3 regions of the Rhizobium sp. AN80A genome follow, and region 1 is predicted to be linked to each of the others. Evidence: predicted binding sites of a transcription regulator. Region 1 holds the regulator's gene; each other region holds the start of a gene.
What was found. The regulator PhoB, encoded in region 1, activates phosphate uptake and scavenging genes when phosphate is short. The targets are predictions, from matches to a motif close to TGTCATNNANCTGTCAT.
Positions count from the first base shown of each region.

Region 1 (5,119 bases):
CTGCTCGGTCTCGCCGTCTTCATCAACTTCGCTGGGCTCCCGCGCTCCGCGTCGCTGGTCGGCGGTCTGGTGCTGACGCTGATGACGCTGCCGACCATCATCATCGCCACCCGCGCGGCGTTGCGCGCCGTGCCGCCGTCGATCCGCGCCGCGGCGCTGGGCCTCGGCGCCTCGAAGATGCAGATGGTGTTCCACCATGTCCTGCCGCTGGCAATGCCTGGCATCCTGACCGGCACCATCATCGGTCTGGCGCACGCGCTCGGCGAAACCGCACCGCTGCTCCTGATCGGCATGGTCGCCTTCGTCGCCAATGCGCCGACCACCCCGATGGATCCTTCCACGGCTCTGCCGGTGCAGGTCTACATGTGGGCAAACGAAGCCGAACGCGCCTTTGTCGAGCGCACGTCCGGCGCCATCATCGTCCTGCTCCTGTTCCTGATCGTCATGAACCTCGGAGCCATCCTCTTGCGTCGTCGCTTTGAGCGCCGCTGGTAAACGGAGTAAACATCATGAACATGTTGACGGAAGCAGCAGTTGAGAAGGCGCTAGACCAGAAGATGAATACCATTCCGTATAAAATGATCGGCCAAGACGTCTCGGTTTACTACGGCGACAAGCGCGCGCTTTTCGACGTGAAGCTGAACATCCGCGAAAACACCGTGACGGCTCTCATCGGTCCGTCGGGCTGCGGCAAGTCCACTTTCCTGCGCAGCCTGAACCGCATGAACGACACGATCGACAACTGCCGCGTCACCGGCAAGATCACGCTCGATGGCGATGATATCTACGATCCGGATATCGACGTCGTCGAACTGCGCGCCCGCGTCGGCATGGTGTTCCAGAAGCCGAACCCCTTCCCGAAGTCGATCTACGAGAACGTCGCCTACGGCCCGCGCATCCATGGTCTCGCCAAGACGAAGGCCGACATGGACGTCATCGTCGAGCAGAGCCTGCAGCGCGCCGGCCTGTGGAACGAAGTCAAGGACCGCGTGCATGAAGGCGGCACCGGCCTCTCGGGCGGTCAGCAGCAGCGTCTGTGCATCGCCCGCGCGATCGCCGTCAGCCCCGAAGTCATCCTCATGGACGAGCCCTGCTCGGCGCTCGACCCGATCGCGACCGCCAAGGTCGAGGAACTCATCCACGAGCTGCGTGAAGCCTACACGATCGTCATCGTCACGCACTCCATGCAGCAGGCGGCCCGCGTCTCGCAGCGCACCGCCATGTTCCACCTCGGTAACCTTGTCGAGGAGAACGACACCGACAAGATGTTCACCAACCCGGACGATCCGCGCACCCAGGATTACATCATGGGCCGCTTCGGCTGATCTCCGAAACCGGTAAACCTCAGGACATTCAAGGATAAGCCCCATGGCATCGACACATATCTATTCCGCTTATGACGATGATCTCAAGTTCCTGACCCGCCGTATTTCGGAGATGGGCGGCCTTGCCGAGCAGATGGTCTCGGACGCTGTCCGGGCGCTGGTCAACGGTGACATCTCGCTCGCCCAGAAGGTCATTTCCGACGACGTGATCCTGGACAACGCCGAACGTGAAGTCGGCGAAAAGGCCATCATCACGATCGCCCGCCGTCAGCCGATGGCCGCCGACCTTCGCGAGATCATGGGTTCGATCCGCATCGCCGCCGACCTCGAGCGCGTCGGCGACCTCGGCAAGAACACCGCCAAGCGTGTCATCGCGGTCCAGAGCACCGGCGTTCCGCGCAAGCTCGCCCGCGGCCTCGAGCACCTCGCCGAACTGGCGCTCGTCCAGCTCAAGGAAGTGCTTGACGTCTACACCAGCCGCGTCGCCGACAAGGCGAAGTCGATCCGCGAGCGCGACGAGGAAATCGACGCGATGTACACCTCGCTGTTCCGCGAGATGCTGACCTACATGATGGAAGATCCGCGCAACATCACCAGCTGCACGCATCTCCTGTTCTGCGCCAAGAACATCGAGCGTATCGGCGACCACGCCACCAACATCGCTGAAACCATCTACTACATGGCAACCGGCGCCCAGCCGGAAGGCGAGCGTCCGAAGGACGATACGGCTAACACCGTCGGCGCGGTCACGGAATAAGCGTGACGGACCCGCGCCACCAGGAGACCGAGACGAATGATCCCAAGAGTAGCAGTCGTTGAAGACGAAGAAGCACTGAGCGTGCTTCTTCGCTATAACCTTGAGGCCGAAGGCTTTGAAGTCGATACCATCCTTCGCGGTGACGAGGCCGAGATCCGGCTGCAGGAGCGCACGCCCGACCTTTTGATCCTCGACTGGATGCTGCCTGGCGTATCCGGCATCGAACTGTGCCGTCGCTTGCGGATGCGCCCGGAGACGGAGCGCCTGCCGATCATCATGCTGACCGCCCGTGGCGAGGAAAGCGAACGTGTTCGCGGCCTTTCGACCGGCGCCGACGACTACGTCGTCAAGCCGTTCTCGACACCTGAGCTCGTTGCCCGCGTCAAGGCGATGCTGCGTCGCGCCAAGCCGGAAGTTCTGTCCTCGCTGCTGAAGTGCGGCGATATCGAACTCGATCGCGAAACCCACCGCGTCCACCGCAAGAGCCGCGAAGTCCGCCTCGGACCGACCGAATTCCGCCTGCTGGAATTCCTGATGTCGTCGCCGGGCCGCGTCTTCTCGCGCTCGCAGCTGCTCGATGGCGTCTGGGGCCACGACATCTATGTCGACGAACGCACCGTCGACGTGCATGTCGGCCGCCTGCGCAAGGCGCTCAACTTCTCGAACATGCAGGATGTCATCCGCACCGTTCGCGGCGCCGGCTATTCCATGGAAGCGTAAGCGCTTCCAGTTCTCACGATCCAACGAAAAACGGGCCCCGCGAGGGCCCGTTTTCTTGTGTTCCTTATCCGGCTTTCCGGGTCATGCGACCCGGTTGGCTGCCTTGCGGCGCTCGTTGACCGGCTGGTAGGCCATGCGCTGGTGATAGGTGCAGTAGGGCGACGTATCCGGGGACTCGCAGCCGCAGAAGTGGAAATCATCGGTCAGCGGATCGCCGACCGGCCACTTGCACGTGCGCTCGGTCAGTTCCGTGAGACCGAGGCGGCGTGAAATCGGAACGACCACGTTGGCGGACGGACGGAAGCGAACTTCCTCGATCGCATCGATGTCCATCTCTTCCTTGAGCATCGCCGAACCCTGTGGGCGGGCGACGGCACGGGCGGGCGAGATGCGCGCGGAATTGAAGTTGCTGGCGGGGCGTGGCGTGGATGCCGCCGGGCGCTTCGGCGCTCTCGTCGCCGTCGTTGCGCCGCCGGCCTTGGCGCGGCCCGGAAGGTTCAGGCGGTGGACCTTGCCGATGACGGCGTTGCGGCTTACACCGCCAAGTTGTGCCGCAATCTGGCTGGCGCTCAGGCCCTCGGCCCAAAGCTTCTTCAGTCTTTCAACGCGCTCGTCTGTCCAGTTCATGCCCTGTCTCCGCCTTATTAGCGTTGGTGTAGGCAGAATCCTTCACCCATGGCACGGACGTGTCCGGACCAAGAAACGCTTGCTCGATTTTGGTGACTAGTTCCGCCGCATGCAGTCTAGTAATTGAGTTTTAACCTAGAGTGAGGGCGACTCCGTGACAAGAGTCGGTTGAATCGCGGCGAATCGATTTCTCGGTTTTCCCCAACTTGCTGGATGGTAGAGTCATTTCTGCAACATTAGCTGTTGATAGCTCGCCGGCGCCCCGATGCTTGCTTGACGCATGCGGCAAAAGCTCAGTTTTGTTGACATCGCACTGCGAAAAGACAATAGTGCCCCTCGCCGCCGAAAGGCGGCATTTTTCATTTCCGGGCACCCGCTTTTAGCCGGAGTCCGGGCCAGTGTTGAGCGAATGACAGGAGATCGCGCCATGGCTGAAGCCGCGCCGCTTTATGATACCTACTCTCGTGCCCCGCTGCGGTTCGAGCGAGGAGAGGGCGTGTGGCTGATCACCGAAACCGGCGAGCGATATCTCGATTTCGGCGCGGGCGTTGCCGTGACCTCCGTCGGCCATAGCCACCCGCACGTCGTCGGCGCGCTGAAGGAGCAGGCCGACAAGGTCTGGCATCTGTCCAACATTTACGAGATCGCGGGCCAGGAGCGTTTCGCCAAGCGGCTGACGGATGCAACCTTCGCGGATAAGGTGTTCTTCACCAATTCGGGCGCCGAGGCACTGGAATGCGCGATCAAGACCGCGCGCCGCTACCAGTATTCGAAGGGCCATCCCGAGCGTTTCCACATCATCACCTTCGAGGGCGCCTTCCACGGCCGCACGCTGGCGACCATCGCCGCCGGCGGCCAGGAGAAGTATCTCGAGGGCTTCGGCCCCAAGACGCCCGGTTTCGACCAGGTGCCCTTCGGCGATATCGAAGCCGTTCGCGCCGCCATCACCGATGCCACGGCCGGCATCCTGATCGAGCCGGTGCAGGGCGAGGGCGGTATCCGCCCGGCGACCACCGAGTTCATGAAGGCGCTGCGCCAGCTCTGCGACGAAAAGGGCCTGCTTCTGATCCTCGACGAGGTTCAAACCGGCGTCGGCCGCACCGGAAAGCTCTTCGCGCATGAATGGTCCGGCGTGACGCCCGATCTCATGGCCGTCGCCAAGGGCATCGGCGGCGGTTTCCCGCTCGGCGCCTGCCTTGCGACGGCGGAAGCCGCATCGGGCATGAAGGCTGGCACGCACGGGTCGACCTATGGCGGCAACCCGCTCGCCATGGCCGTCGGCAACGCGGTGCTCGACGTGGTCCTCGAAGAGGGCTTCCTGCAGCACGTCAACGACGTCGCGCTGGTCTTCCGTCAGGGGCTTGCATCGCTGAAGGATCGTTTCCCCGATGTGATCGAGGATATCCGCGGCGAAGGCCTGATGCTCGGCGTCAAGGCGGCCGTTCCGTCGGCCGAGCTCCTGCAGGCCATCCGTGCTTCGAACCTGCTAGCCATTCCGGCCGGCGACAATGTCATCCGTTTGCTGCCCCCGCTCGTCGTCACGGCCGACGAAGCCCGCGAAGGCCTTGCGCGTCTCGAGCGTGCCGCCGAGAGCGTGCGCGCCAAGGCGAAGAAGACGGCTTGAATGATTGATGACCCGGCCGGATGGCGGGCGTAACAGGTATAGACAGATGGCTTCCCCCGAAACACT
Region 1 is NZ_JASJPX010000003.1:2,384,041-2,389,159, reverse strand. Features, by position in the region: gene pstA (phosphate ABC transporter permease PstA) at 1-495, shown strand, start outside; gene pstB (phosphate ABC transporter ATP-binding protein PstB) at 510-1,325, shown strand; gene phoU (phosphate signaling complex protein PhoU) at 1,369-2,082, shown strand; gene phoB (phosphate regulon transcriptional regulator PhoB) at 2,119-2,802, shown strand; gene P3R82_RS23445 (GcrA family cell cycle regulator) at 2,884-3,429, opposite strand; gene P3R82_RS23440 (aspartate aminotransferase family protein) at 3,857-5,053, shown strand; gene argF (ornithine carbamoyltransferase) at 5,074-5,119, shown strand, end outside.

Region 2 (5,119 bases), 280 kb from region 1:
ATTCACCGACGATCGCCAGTACCTCGCCGGGCCAGAGCTCGAAGGACACGTTCTTGCAGCCGATGCGGTTGCCGTAGAACTTCGAGACGTCGTTGACTTTGAGAAGGGGGGTGTCGGTCATGGCTATGCCTCCGCGGATGTGTGTGTGAGGGCATGGAGCGTGGCGGGTGGGTTACCCCCCTCTGTCCTGCCGGACATCTCCCCCACAAGGGGGGAGATCGACTCGTTGCGATGTTTACGCCAGCCAATGCATGTGGAACGAGCGGTTGCGCCCAGCCAATCTCCCCCCTTGTGGGGGAGATGCCCGGCAGGGCAGAGAGGGGTATCCCCGGCAGAACGCCGAACTTGAAGCGCCCTCATTCCGCAGCCTCCCGACCCTGCGCCAACATCTCGCCGGCATGGCCATGCTCCCGCCGGTCCTCGCAATGATCCGTATCCGAGCAGACGAACATGCGGCCGCCCTTGTCGTCGAGGATCACCTCATCGAGATAGACGTCCTCGGCGCCGCAGAGCGCGCAGGGCTTGCCGAAGCGCTGGATCTCGAAGGGGTGGTCCTCGAAATCGAGGCTGACGACTTCGGTGTAGGGCGGGACGGCGTAGATGCGTTTTTCGCGGCCGGCGCCGAAGAGCTGCAGGGCGTCCGACATGTGCATTTTCGGATTGTCGAACTTCGGCGTCGGCGACGGGTCCATGACGTAGCGGCCGGCGACCTTGACCGGGTAGGCGTAGGTCTTGGAGATGCGGCCGTTATGGGCGATGTCCTCGTAGAGCTTGACGTGCATGAGGCCGTATTCCTCGAGCGCGTGCATCTTGCGGGTCTCGGTCTCGCGCGGCTCGAGGAAGCGCAGCGGCTCGGGGATCGGCACCTGGTAGACCAGCACCTGCCCCGCCCCGAGCTTTTCTTCCGGGATGCGGTGGCGGGTCTGGATGATGGTGGCATCCTTCGTGTGCGTGGTGACCGCGACATTGGCGACCTTCTGGAAGAAGGCGCGGATGGAGACGGCGTTGGTGGTGTCGTCGGCACCCTGGTCGATGACCTTGAGCACGTCATCGGGGCCGATGATCGAGGCCGTGACCTGCACGCCGCCGGTGCCCCAGCCATAAGGCATCGGCATTTCGCGCGAGGCGAAGGGAACCTGATAGCCGGGAATGGCGATCGCCTTCAGGATGGCGCGGCGGATCATCCGCTTGGTCTGTTCGTCGAGATAGGCGAAGTTGTATGTGGCGAGATCGCTCATTCGGCTGCCTCCTTGAGATCGTCATCGCCGCCGTTGCGGGCGGCGTCGAAGTCGTTGCGCATGCGGCGGACGAGATCGAGCTCGGCCTGGAAATCGACATAGTGCGGCAGCTTCAGATGCTCGACGAAGCCGGTCGACTGGACGTTATCGGCATGCGAGATGACGAATTCCTCGTCCTGCGCGGGCGCTGTGACATCCTCGCCGAGCTCGCCTGCCCGAAGCGCACGATCCACCAGCGACATGGACATGGCCTTGCGCTCGCTCTGGCCGAAGACCAGGCCGTAACCACGGGTGAACTGCGGCGGCGCCTTGGAGGAGCCCTTGAACTGGTTGACCATCTGGCATTCGGTGACCTGGATGGAACCGAGCGAGACGGCGAAGCCAAGCTCGGGCACATCAAACTCCACCTCAACCTCGCCGATGCGGATTTCGCCGGTGAAGGGGTGGTTGCGGCCATAGCCGCGCTGGGTGGAATAGCCGAGCGCCAGAAGGAAGCCCTCGTCGCCACGGGCGAGCGCCTGCAGGCGCAGATCCCGGCTCATCGGGAATTCCATCGGCTCGCGGGTGAGATCGCCGATCTCGTGATCCTCCGGCATTTCGCCATCGCCCTCGATCAGGCCTTCATGGGCAAGGATTTCCGAGACGCGCATGACGCGGCCGGTTTCGGCTTCGCGCAGCACCGGCTCCTCGACCGCGCCATCCTCGAGCAGCGAGGGGTCGAGCAGGCGGTGGGTATAATCGAAGGTCGGGCCGAGCAGCTGGCCGCCGGGCAGGTCCTTGTAGGTGGCGGAGACGCGGCGCTCGATCTTCATTTGAGCCGTATCGATCGGCTGCGAATAGCCGAAGCGCGGCAATGTCGTGCGGTAGGCGCGCAGCAGGAAGATCGCCTCGATCATATCACCGCGCGACTGGCGCACGGCGAGTGCCGCCAGCGTGCGGTCGTAAAGCGAGGCTTCGGCCATGACGCGGTCGACGGCAAGCGTCAGCTGGGCGACGATCTGCTCGATGCCGATGGCGGGGAGCGCGCGATCACCACGGCGGCGATCGGCGAGCAGGCGGTGGGCATTCGAAATGGCGGCCTCGCCACCTTTGACGGCAACATACATGGGTCACATCTCCGTTGCGGTGATCTTGGTGGTGCGCGGCAGGCAGAGGAAACGGCTGCCCGAGGTGAGCACGATGTCGACGCCGCGCGGGAAGAGCGCGCGATTTTCCGTCCACAGATGCAGGAAGCGTTCCGGCAGACCAAGCGGCGCGACGTCGGTGACGGTCTTGATGCCGGGGCCCATCAGCGCGAGACGGCGACCGCCTTCGAGATCGGGCAGCTCGATGACGAGCGTCGTCGAACGATCGGGATATTCCTGGGTGCCGGAGGCAAACAAGCCGAAGGAGGAGAGCGTGGCGCCTTCATCGACAAAGGCGAAGCGGGCTTCGGCCTTTTCCGGCGTCACCGGCGCGCCGGTGTGGAAGCCGAGCCATTGCGGCGTGGCGGACTTGGCCAAAGCAGGCGAGAGCCAGACGGGAGTGTCGTGATCGCACAGCGTCAGCGCGATGGCACCGGCTGCAATGCCGAGCGGCGCCGGCGGCTCGGCATCGGGCGACACGGTCTGGATGGTGCCGGGGCGAGCCATGGCATCCATCATCAGCTTGAAGACGCTTTGGGCGTGGAACACCGGCTCGGCGAAGCCGCCCGACAGGGCATCTGCGTTATGCGTTTCAGTCTTGAGGGGCATCAGTCGTCTCCGCGAACCATGGTGAAGAAATCGACGCGGGTGGCCGCGGTCTCGTCGGCCTTCCTGTTATCGGCATCGGCGACGCGGGCCGCGATCGGCGCAAGCAGGGTGTTTTCGATAGCGTCGCGAGTGGCCGGCTCCTGCCAGAGCGCATCGAAGATCGCCGAGAGGCGGGCCTTTTCGCGATCGGTACCGAGCGCCTGGGCATGGCCGATGGTGCCGGAAGCGAGGCGGATGGTGGCGCGGGTGACGGTGACCTCGCCGAGATTGAAGGCGGCTCCGCCGCCGCCCATGCGGCCGCGCACCATGACGAGGCCGGTTTCGGGGCCGCGCACGGCTTGCGCCACCGGCTTTTCCGCCAATGCCTGCCAGGCCGCTTCCAGCTCCTGCCGCTCGGCGCGGGCGAGCAGATCGACGGTGCGCTTGCGCGCCCGGTCACCCTCACCCAGCTCGGTCTTGCCTACCTTCTTTTCCGCTAAGGTCATCGCCACATCCTTTAAATGTCTATTGATATAGACAACCATACAAGCTATACCTAGACCTAAATCGCCGAGGTGACAAGCGTGTGACATTTCGGGGGCGCATAAGATAAAGGGCTAAAATGGCTGGGCAGGTTCAGAGACAGACGGGCGTGGCGCTGTGGCGACAGATCGCCGACCGGATTCGCCAGGCAATCAGCGCCGGCGCCTACGACGAAACGGGCATGGTGCCGCCGGAGATGACGCTGGCCACGCAGTTCGGCGTCAACCGCCACACGGTGCGCAGCGCGCTGGCGGCGCTGGCGCAGGAGGGGATCGTGCGCGCCGTGCAGGGTCGCGGCACGCTGATCGAGCGCAAGGAACGGCTGAACTTTCCGATCAGCAAGCGGACGCGCTTCAACAGCGGCATCGGCGAGCAGGCGCGCGAGACGCGCGGGCTGTTGCTCGGACATGGCGAGGAGGCGTCCAGCGACGAGGTGGCGCGCTGGCTGAAGCTTGCGCCGGGGACGAAAGTGATCCGGCTGGAGACCGTGCGCAAGGCGGATGGACGGCCGGTCTCGAGCGCGACCTCATGGTTTCCGGCGGCGCGTTTCGCGGGCATGCCCGAGGCCTACGAGAAGACGGAATCGATCACCCGCGCCTTCGCCGACCTCGGCCTGTCCGACTATATCCGCGCCACCACCGAAATCACCGCCGCCCACGCCGAAGCCGCCGATCTCTCGGCGCTGGAGCTGACGCCGGGCGCGATCGTGCTGATCACCAAGGCGATGAATACCGATCTCGACGGCGTGCCGGTGCAATATTCGGTGACGCGGTTTGCCGCTGATCGGGTGCAGTTCACGATCGAGAATTGAGGGTTATCCTAGCAACATGGAGAGGGCGCAGCACGGGCGTGCGTGAACCCCCTGGCATCCCTCATCCCGGACTTGGTCCGGGATCCAGCAGCGTCGCGTCTGCGGCGCGAGGGAGTCCTTCAACCCAAGGACTTGGGTTGACTGGATCCCGGCACAAGGCCGGGATGAGGGTGGAGAGTTTGGACGCAGCCAGAGACGGGCTCAGTGCGCGCCGGACATGTCGCCGAGGACTTCCTTGGACGCGACGGTCGAGTCGGCGTTGAGCTTGTAGACCATGGGAACGCCGGTCGCGAGGTTGACGCCGAGGATCTGTTCCTTGGTGAGCTTGTCGAGCACCATGACCAGCGAGCGCAGCGAATTGCCGTGGGCGGCGACGAGCACGGTTTCGCCGCGCAGCACGCGGGGCAGGATCTCGGTGAGATAATAGGGCCAGACGCGGGCGCCGGTGTCGCGCAGGCTTTCGCCACCCGGAGGGGGAACGTCGTAGGAGCGGCGCCAGATGTGGACCTGCTCCTCGCCCCACTTGGCGCGGGCGTCGTCCTTGTTGAGGCCGGAGAGATCGCCGTAGTCGCGCTCGTTCAGCGCCTGGTCCTTGATCGTCTCGAGGCCGGTCTGGCCGACGTTCTCAAGGATGATCTTCAGCGTGTCCTGGGCGCGCTTCAGGTCGGAGGTGAAGGCGATGTCGAACTTGATGCCGGTCTCGGCGAGCGCCTTGCCGCCGGTGTTGGCTTCCTGAACGCCGAGCTCGGTGAGCTCCGGGTTCTTCCAGCCGGTGAAAAGGTTCTTCAGGTTCCAGTCGCTCTGGCCGTGGCGAA
Region 2 is NZ_JASJPX010000003.1:2,659,500-2,664,618, forward strand. Features, by position in the region: gene phnK (phosphonate C-P lyase system protein PhnK) at 1-121, opposite strand, end outside; gene P3R82_RS24805 (alpha-D-ribose 1-methylphosphonate 5-phosphate C-P-lyase PhnJ) at 357-1,238, opposite strand; gene P3R82_RS24810 (carbon-phosphorus lyase complex subunit PhnI) at 1,235-2,344, opposite strand; gene phnH (phosphonate C-P lyase system protein PhnH) at 2,348-2,971, opposite strand; gene phnG (phosphonate C-P lyase system protein PhnG) at 2,971-3,456, opposite strand; gene phnF (phosphonate metabolism transcriptional regulator PhnF) at 3,573-4,304, shown strand; gene P3R82_RS24830 (2,3-bisphosphoglycerate-dependent phosphoglycerate mutase) at 4,506-5,119, opposite strand, start outside.
Region 2: the regulator PhoB is predicted to act here: its motif matches at 3,526-3,542, upstream of phnF (phosphonate metabolism transcriptional regulator PhnF).

Region 3 (5,119 bases), 190 kb from region 1:
TCCACGCGGCGGCGATGATGATCAGCACCATCGCGTTGTTCGGATTGAGGCGGTGGTTCCAGCTGTAGCCGAAATAGCCGAGCACATAGGGGATGATGCCGACGCTGGGGTTGAACATGAACCACCAGAGCAGGCCGGACGCGGCCGGCGCCACGGCATAGGGCCAGACCAGAAGCGTCGTGTAGAAGCGCTGCGAACGGATCACCCGGTTGACGCAAACCGCGAAGAGGAGCGACAGCCCCATCGACAGCACGGTGACGCCGATCGAGAAGGTGAAGGTGACGGCAAGCGAATTGAGGTAATCGGGATCGCCAAGCAAACGCCTGTAGTTCGCCATGCCCACGAAGGTGTCCTTGAGACCGAAGGGGTCCTGGCGCAGGAAGGACTGCCATACGGCCTGAACCGCCGGCCACACGAAGAAGACGATCGTGATGAGAAGCTGCGGCGCGATCAGGAGATAGGGCAGGAGACGGCTTTGGAAGACGGTGCGTTTGGTTTGCATGCGTGACCCCTCAAGGAAAATGCCCTCCCCGGACGGGCCGGAGAGGGCGGACGGAGGGAGCGACCCTTAGTTGGAGTTCGCGGCTTCGAATTCGCGCAGCTTGGCGTTGCCCTGCTTCACGCCTTCGTCGAGCGCTTCCTGACCGGTCTTCTTGCCGTTGAGAACGGCTTCGAGCTGCTGGTCGAGAACGTCGCGGATCTGCGTCAGGTTGCCGAAGCGAACACCCTTGGAGTTTTCGGAAGGCGTGCCGCGCATGATCTGCTTGATGGCGATGTCCGAACCGGCGTTCTTTTCGTAGTAGCCCTGCTTCTGACCAAGCTCATAAGCAGCATTGGTGATCGGCAGGTAGCCGGTGAACTGGTGCCACTCGGCCTGAACCTCGGGCTGCGAGAGGTAGGTGAAGAACTTGGCGGCGCCCTTGTAGACAGCCTTGTCCTTCTGACCATTCAGGACCCACAGGGTGGCGCCACCGATGATCGAGTTCTTCGGATCCTTGGTGACAGCGTCGTCGTAAGGCAGCGGTGCGAAGCCGACCTTGAAGTCCTTGGCGTTGTTGATGACGCCGGCGCGCGAAGCGGACGAGTTCATGTAGGCCGCGCACTGCTGCGAGTAGAAGAGCGGAGCGGCGTCGGCGCCGGCGCTCGGGCCGCCGTACTTGTAGACGCCTTCATCCTGCCACGTCTTCAGATTGTCCCAGAACTTGGCCTGGTTCGGGCCGTTGAACGTGAACTCGGCGTTCATGCCGCCGAAGCCGTTCTGCTGGGTGCCGTAGGGCAGGTTCTGGATGGCGGAGTAGTTTTCGAGGCCAACCCAGGTCGCGCCGTAGGACATGGTGAAGCCGCACTTGGCAGCGCCGGAGGAGACGATCTTCTTGCTCATCTCGGCAAGCTCGGCCCAGGTCTTCGGAGCGACTTCGGGATCGAGGCCGGCCTTCTTGAAGACGTCCTTGTTGTAGTAGAGGATCGGCGTCGACGAGTTGAACGGCATCGACAGGATGTTACCCTCGGGATCGGAATAGTAGCCGACGACGGGCGCCAGGAACTTCGACGGATCCCAGGGCTCGCCCTCGTCCTTCATCAACTGGTAGACCGGGTAGACGGCGCCCTTGGCGGCCATCATCGTGCCGGTGCCGACTTCGAAGACCTGAACGATGGCGGGCTGCTGGCCGGCGCGGAAGGCGGCGATCGCGGCCGTCAGCGTCTCGGGATAGGTGCCCTTGTAAACGGGAACGATCTTGTATTCGCTCTGGCTGTCGTTGAACTTCTGGGCAACTTCCTCGAGCTTCTTGCCGAGTTCGCCACCCATGGCGTGCCACCAGGTGACCTCGGTTGCAGCGAAGGACGCGGAAGCGGACAAAGCAACCGCGGCAGCGGCCAATGAAATAGTCTTAAACATGAAAAACCCTCTCCACCATTGTTGGCGTGAGGACGCAATAGAGGCCTATTGTGACACCTCCTTAACGATTTCATGACAGGCCGATTACAAATTCCGAAGAAATTAACCGGCTAACGAAAGCAATCAGAACGCATCGCGCAAATGGACCGGCCATTTGCCCGGCACGATGGCGACGATGTCGTAGCGTTGCGATAGCCGCGCGCGGTCGCGCTGGCGGGCGAGCCAGAGGTCGCTGGCGCCGCGAATGCGGGTCTGCGTGAGATGCGAGACGGCATCTATGGCCGCCCCCTCCTCGCGCCGCGCCTTGACCTCGACGAAGATCGCCAGGTCGCCCTTGCGGGCGATGATGTCGATCTCGCCGAGCCGCGTGCGGTAGCGCAGCGCGACGATGCGGTAGCCTTTGACCATGAGATAGAGAGCAGCGACATATTCGGAGACGCGGCCCCGACGCAGCGCCTTGCGGCGAAGACCGGTGTCGCGACTAGCGGCCATCGCCGGCCTTGCGGTCGAGCAGGCGCTGGTAGAGCTCCTTGCGGGGGAGACCGGTGATGCGGGCGGCCTCGGCGGCGGCCTTGGCGGTCGGGAGGGTCTGAGAGAGGTCGGCGAGGATGGCGTCGATATCCGCTTCCTCGACGGCGCGGGCCGGCGCCGGGCCGATGACGAGCACGATCTCGCCCTTGACATTGTCGACATCGGCATAGTGGGCGGCGAGTTCGGCGAGCGTGCCCCGGCGGAACTCCTCGTAGCTCTTGGTCAGCTCGCGGCAGACGGAGGCCGGGCGATCGCCGCCGAGAACGTCGGCGGCGGCGATCAGCGCGGCGCCGATGCGGTGCGGGGATTCGAAGAACATCAGCGTCGCCGGCGTGGCGGCGAACTCAGACAGGCGGTCGCGGCGCGCCTTGTCCTTGGTCGGGAGGAAACCGGCGAAGAGGAAGGCATCGTTCGGGAGACCGGAGCCGACGAGGGCCGCCAGCGGCGCCGACGCGCCGGGGATCGGGATCACCCGATAGCCGGCTTCGATCGCCGATTGCGCGAGGCGGTAGCCGGGGTCGGAGACCAGCGGCGTTCCGGCATCGGAGACAAGCGCCACGGATTTCCCGGCTTCGAGCGCCGCGAGCAGCCTCGGTCCGACCTCGTCGGCATTGTGCTCGTGATAGGCGTAGGGGCGGTTCTGGATGCCGTAGCGATCGAGCAGCACGCGGGTGACGCGGGTATCCTCGCAGGCCAGCACATCGGCGCCGGCCAGCGTCTCCAGCGCGCGCAGCGTTATGTCGCCGAGATTGCCGATCGGCGTCGCGACGAGATAGAGGCCGGGCTCCTGCGGGCGGGCGGGAACGGCCATGTTGTGCAGGCGGAAGCTACGCTGCCTGCCGCCCTCTGTCGTCGCGTTTTCATTGTCCAAGATATCGGTGCCCTTTCTGGCTACCGGCCTTTATGGGCGACGGCCATGCCTTCGGCAAGGGGCAGCGCTTCGACGGTAACGGTGATTTCTGTTAGCATCCGCAGCGAAAATGCCGATTGCGGGGGCGGCGACCTTTGCGCCTCTTGCATTCGTCCGCAAAATTCTGCCATTTTGCGCGTCCAATCCTCCGGTCCCAGCTTTTGGGAAAGGCATTATTCAGGCGCGTAACGCGCCCGGGCAGTAACGGTCGAAAGCGGTAGCATCCCATGCGTATTACTATTGAGCGGTCCAATCTCTTGAAGTCGCTGAACCACGTTCACCGCGTGGTTGAACGCCGCAACACGATCCCGATCCTGTCGAACATCCTGCTGCGCGCCGATGGCCAGAGCCTCGACATGAAGGCGACCGACCTCGACCTGGAAGTGACGGAAGCGACACCCGCCAATGTCGAGCAGCCCGGCGCCACCACGGTTCCCGCGCATCTTCTCTACGACATCGTGCGCAAGCTCTCCGACGGCTCGGAAGTGCTGCTCGCCACCAGCCAGGATGGCGGCTCGATGACAGTTCAGTCGGGCCGTTCGAAGTTTTCGCTGCAGTGCCTGCCGGAAGCCGACTTCCCGGATCTCACGGCCGGCACCTTCACGCATACGTTCAAGCTGAAGGCGACGGATCTGAAGATGCTGATCGATCGCACGCAGTTCGCGATCTCGACGGAAGAGACCCGATATTACCTGAACGGCATCTTCTTCCACACGATCGAAAGCGAAGGCGACCTGAAGCTGCGCGCCGTCGCCACCGACGGCCACCGCCTGGCGCGCGCCGACGTCAATGCTCCCTCGGGCTCCGAGGGCATGCCCGGGATCATCATCCCGCGCAAGACGGTCGGCGAGTTGCAGAAGCTGGTCGACAATCCGGAGGCGATGGTCACCGTCGAGGTCTCCGACGCCAAGATCCGCCTTTCGATCGGCTCGATCGTCATGACCTCGAAGCTGATCGACGGCACCTTCCCCGATTACCAGCGCGTCATACCGACCGGCAATGACAAGGAAATGCGCGTCGACTGCACGAGCTTCGCCCAGGCCGTCGACCGCGTCTCGACCATCTCGTCGGAGCGTGGCCGCGCCGTGAAGCTGGCGCTTTCGGACGGGCAGCTGCTGCTGACGGTCAACAATCCGGATTCGGGCAGCGCCACGGAAGAGGTCGCGGTCGGATACGATACGGACGCCATGGAGATCGGCTTCAACGCCAAGTACCTGCTCGATATCACCGCGCAGCTCTCGGGCGATCAGGCGATCTTCCTGCTTGCCGATGCTGGTTCTCCGACGCTCATCCGAGACACCGCCGGCGACGATGCTCTCTACGTGCTGATGCCGATGCGTGTGTAACGGGTCGCTTTTGTCGTTCACACTTTGCTGATCACGACGTCAGGCCTTGTTTTGGCGTCGCAATGACTGCACATAGGCTCGCAGCATGTGCTGCACGAAGGAGAAGGGCATGGGTGGCTTGCGCCTGAAGGAACGACTGGGCAAGAAGTTCGACGAAGAGATCCGGTTTTTCAAAGGGATGATGCAAGGGCCAAGGATCGTCGGCTCCATCGTGCCGACGTCGTCGATCACGGCGCGCAGAATGGCCAGCATCGTCAACCCGAATTCCGGCCTGCCGGTTCTCGAACTCGGGCCGGGCACCGGGGCCATCACCAAGGCCATCCTGCAGCGCGGCGTAAAGCCGGAAAATCTCGTCGCGATCGAATATTCGACCGATTTCTACGAACATCTGGTGCGCATGTATCCGGGCGTCAACGTCATCAATGGCGACGCCTT
Region 3 is NZ_JASJPX010000003.1:2,578,340-2,583,458, forward strand. Features, by position in the region: gene ugpA (sn-glycerol-3-phosphate ABC transporter permease UgpA) at 1-502, opposite strand, end outside; gene ugpB (sn-glycerol-3-phosphate ABC transporter substrate-binding protein UgpB) at 569-1,897, opposite strand; gene P3R82_RS24410 (YraN family protein) at 2,021-2,389, opposite strand; gene rsmI (16S rRNA (cytidine(1402)-2'-O)-methyltransferase) at 2,379-3,239, opposite strand; gene dnaN (DNA polymerase III subunit beta) at 3,566-4,684, shown strand; gene pmtA (phospholipid N-methyltransferase PmtA) at 4,794-5,119, shown strand, end outside.
Region 3: the regulator PhoB is predicted to act here: its motif matches at 1,970-1,986, upstream of ugpB (sn-glycerol-3-phosphate ABC transporter substrate-binding protein UgpB).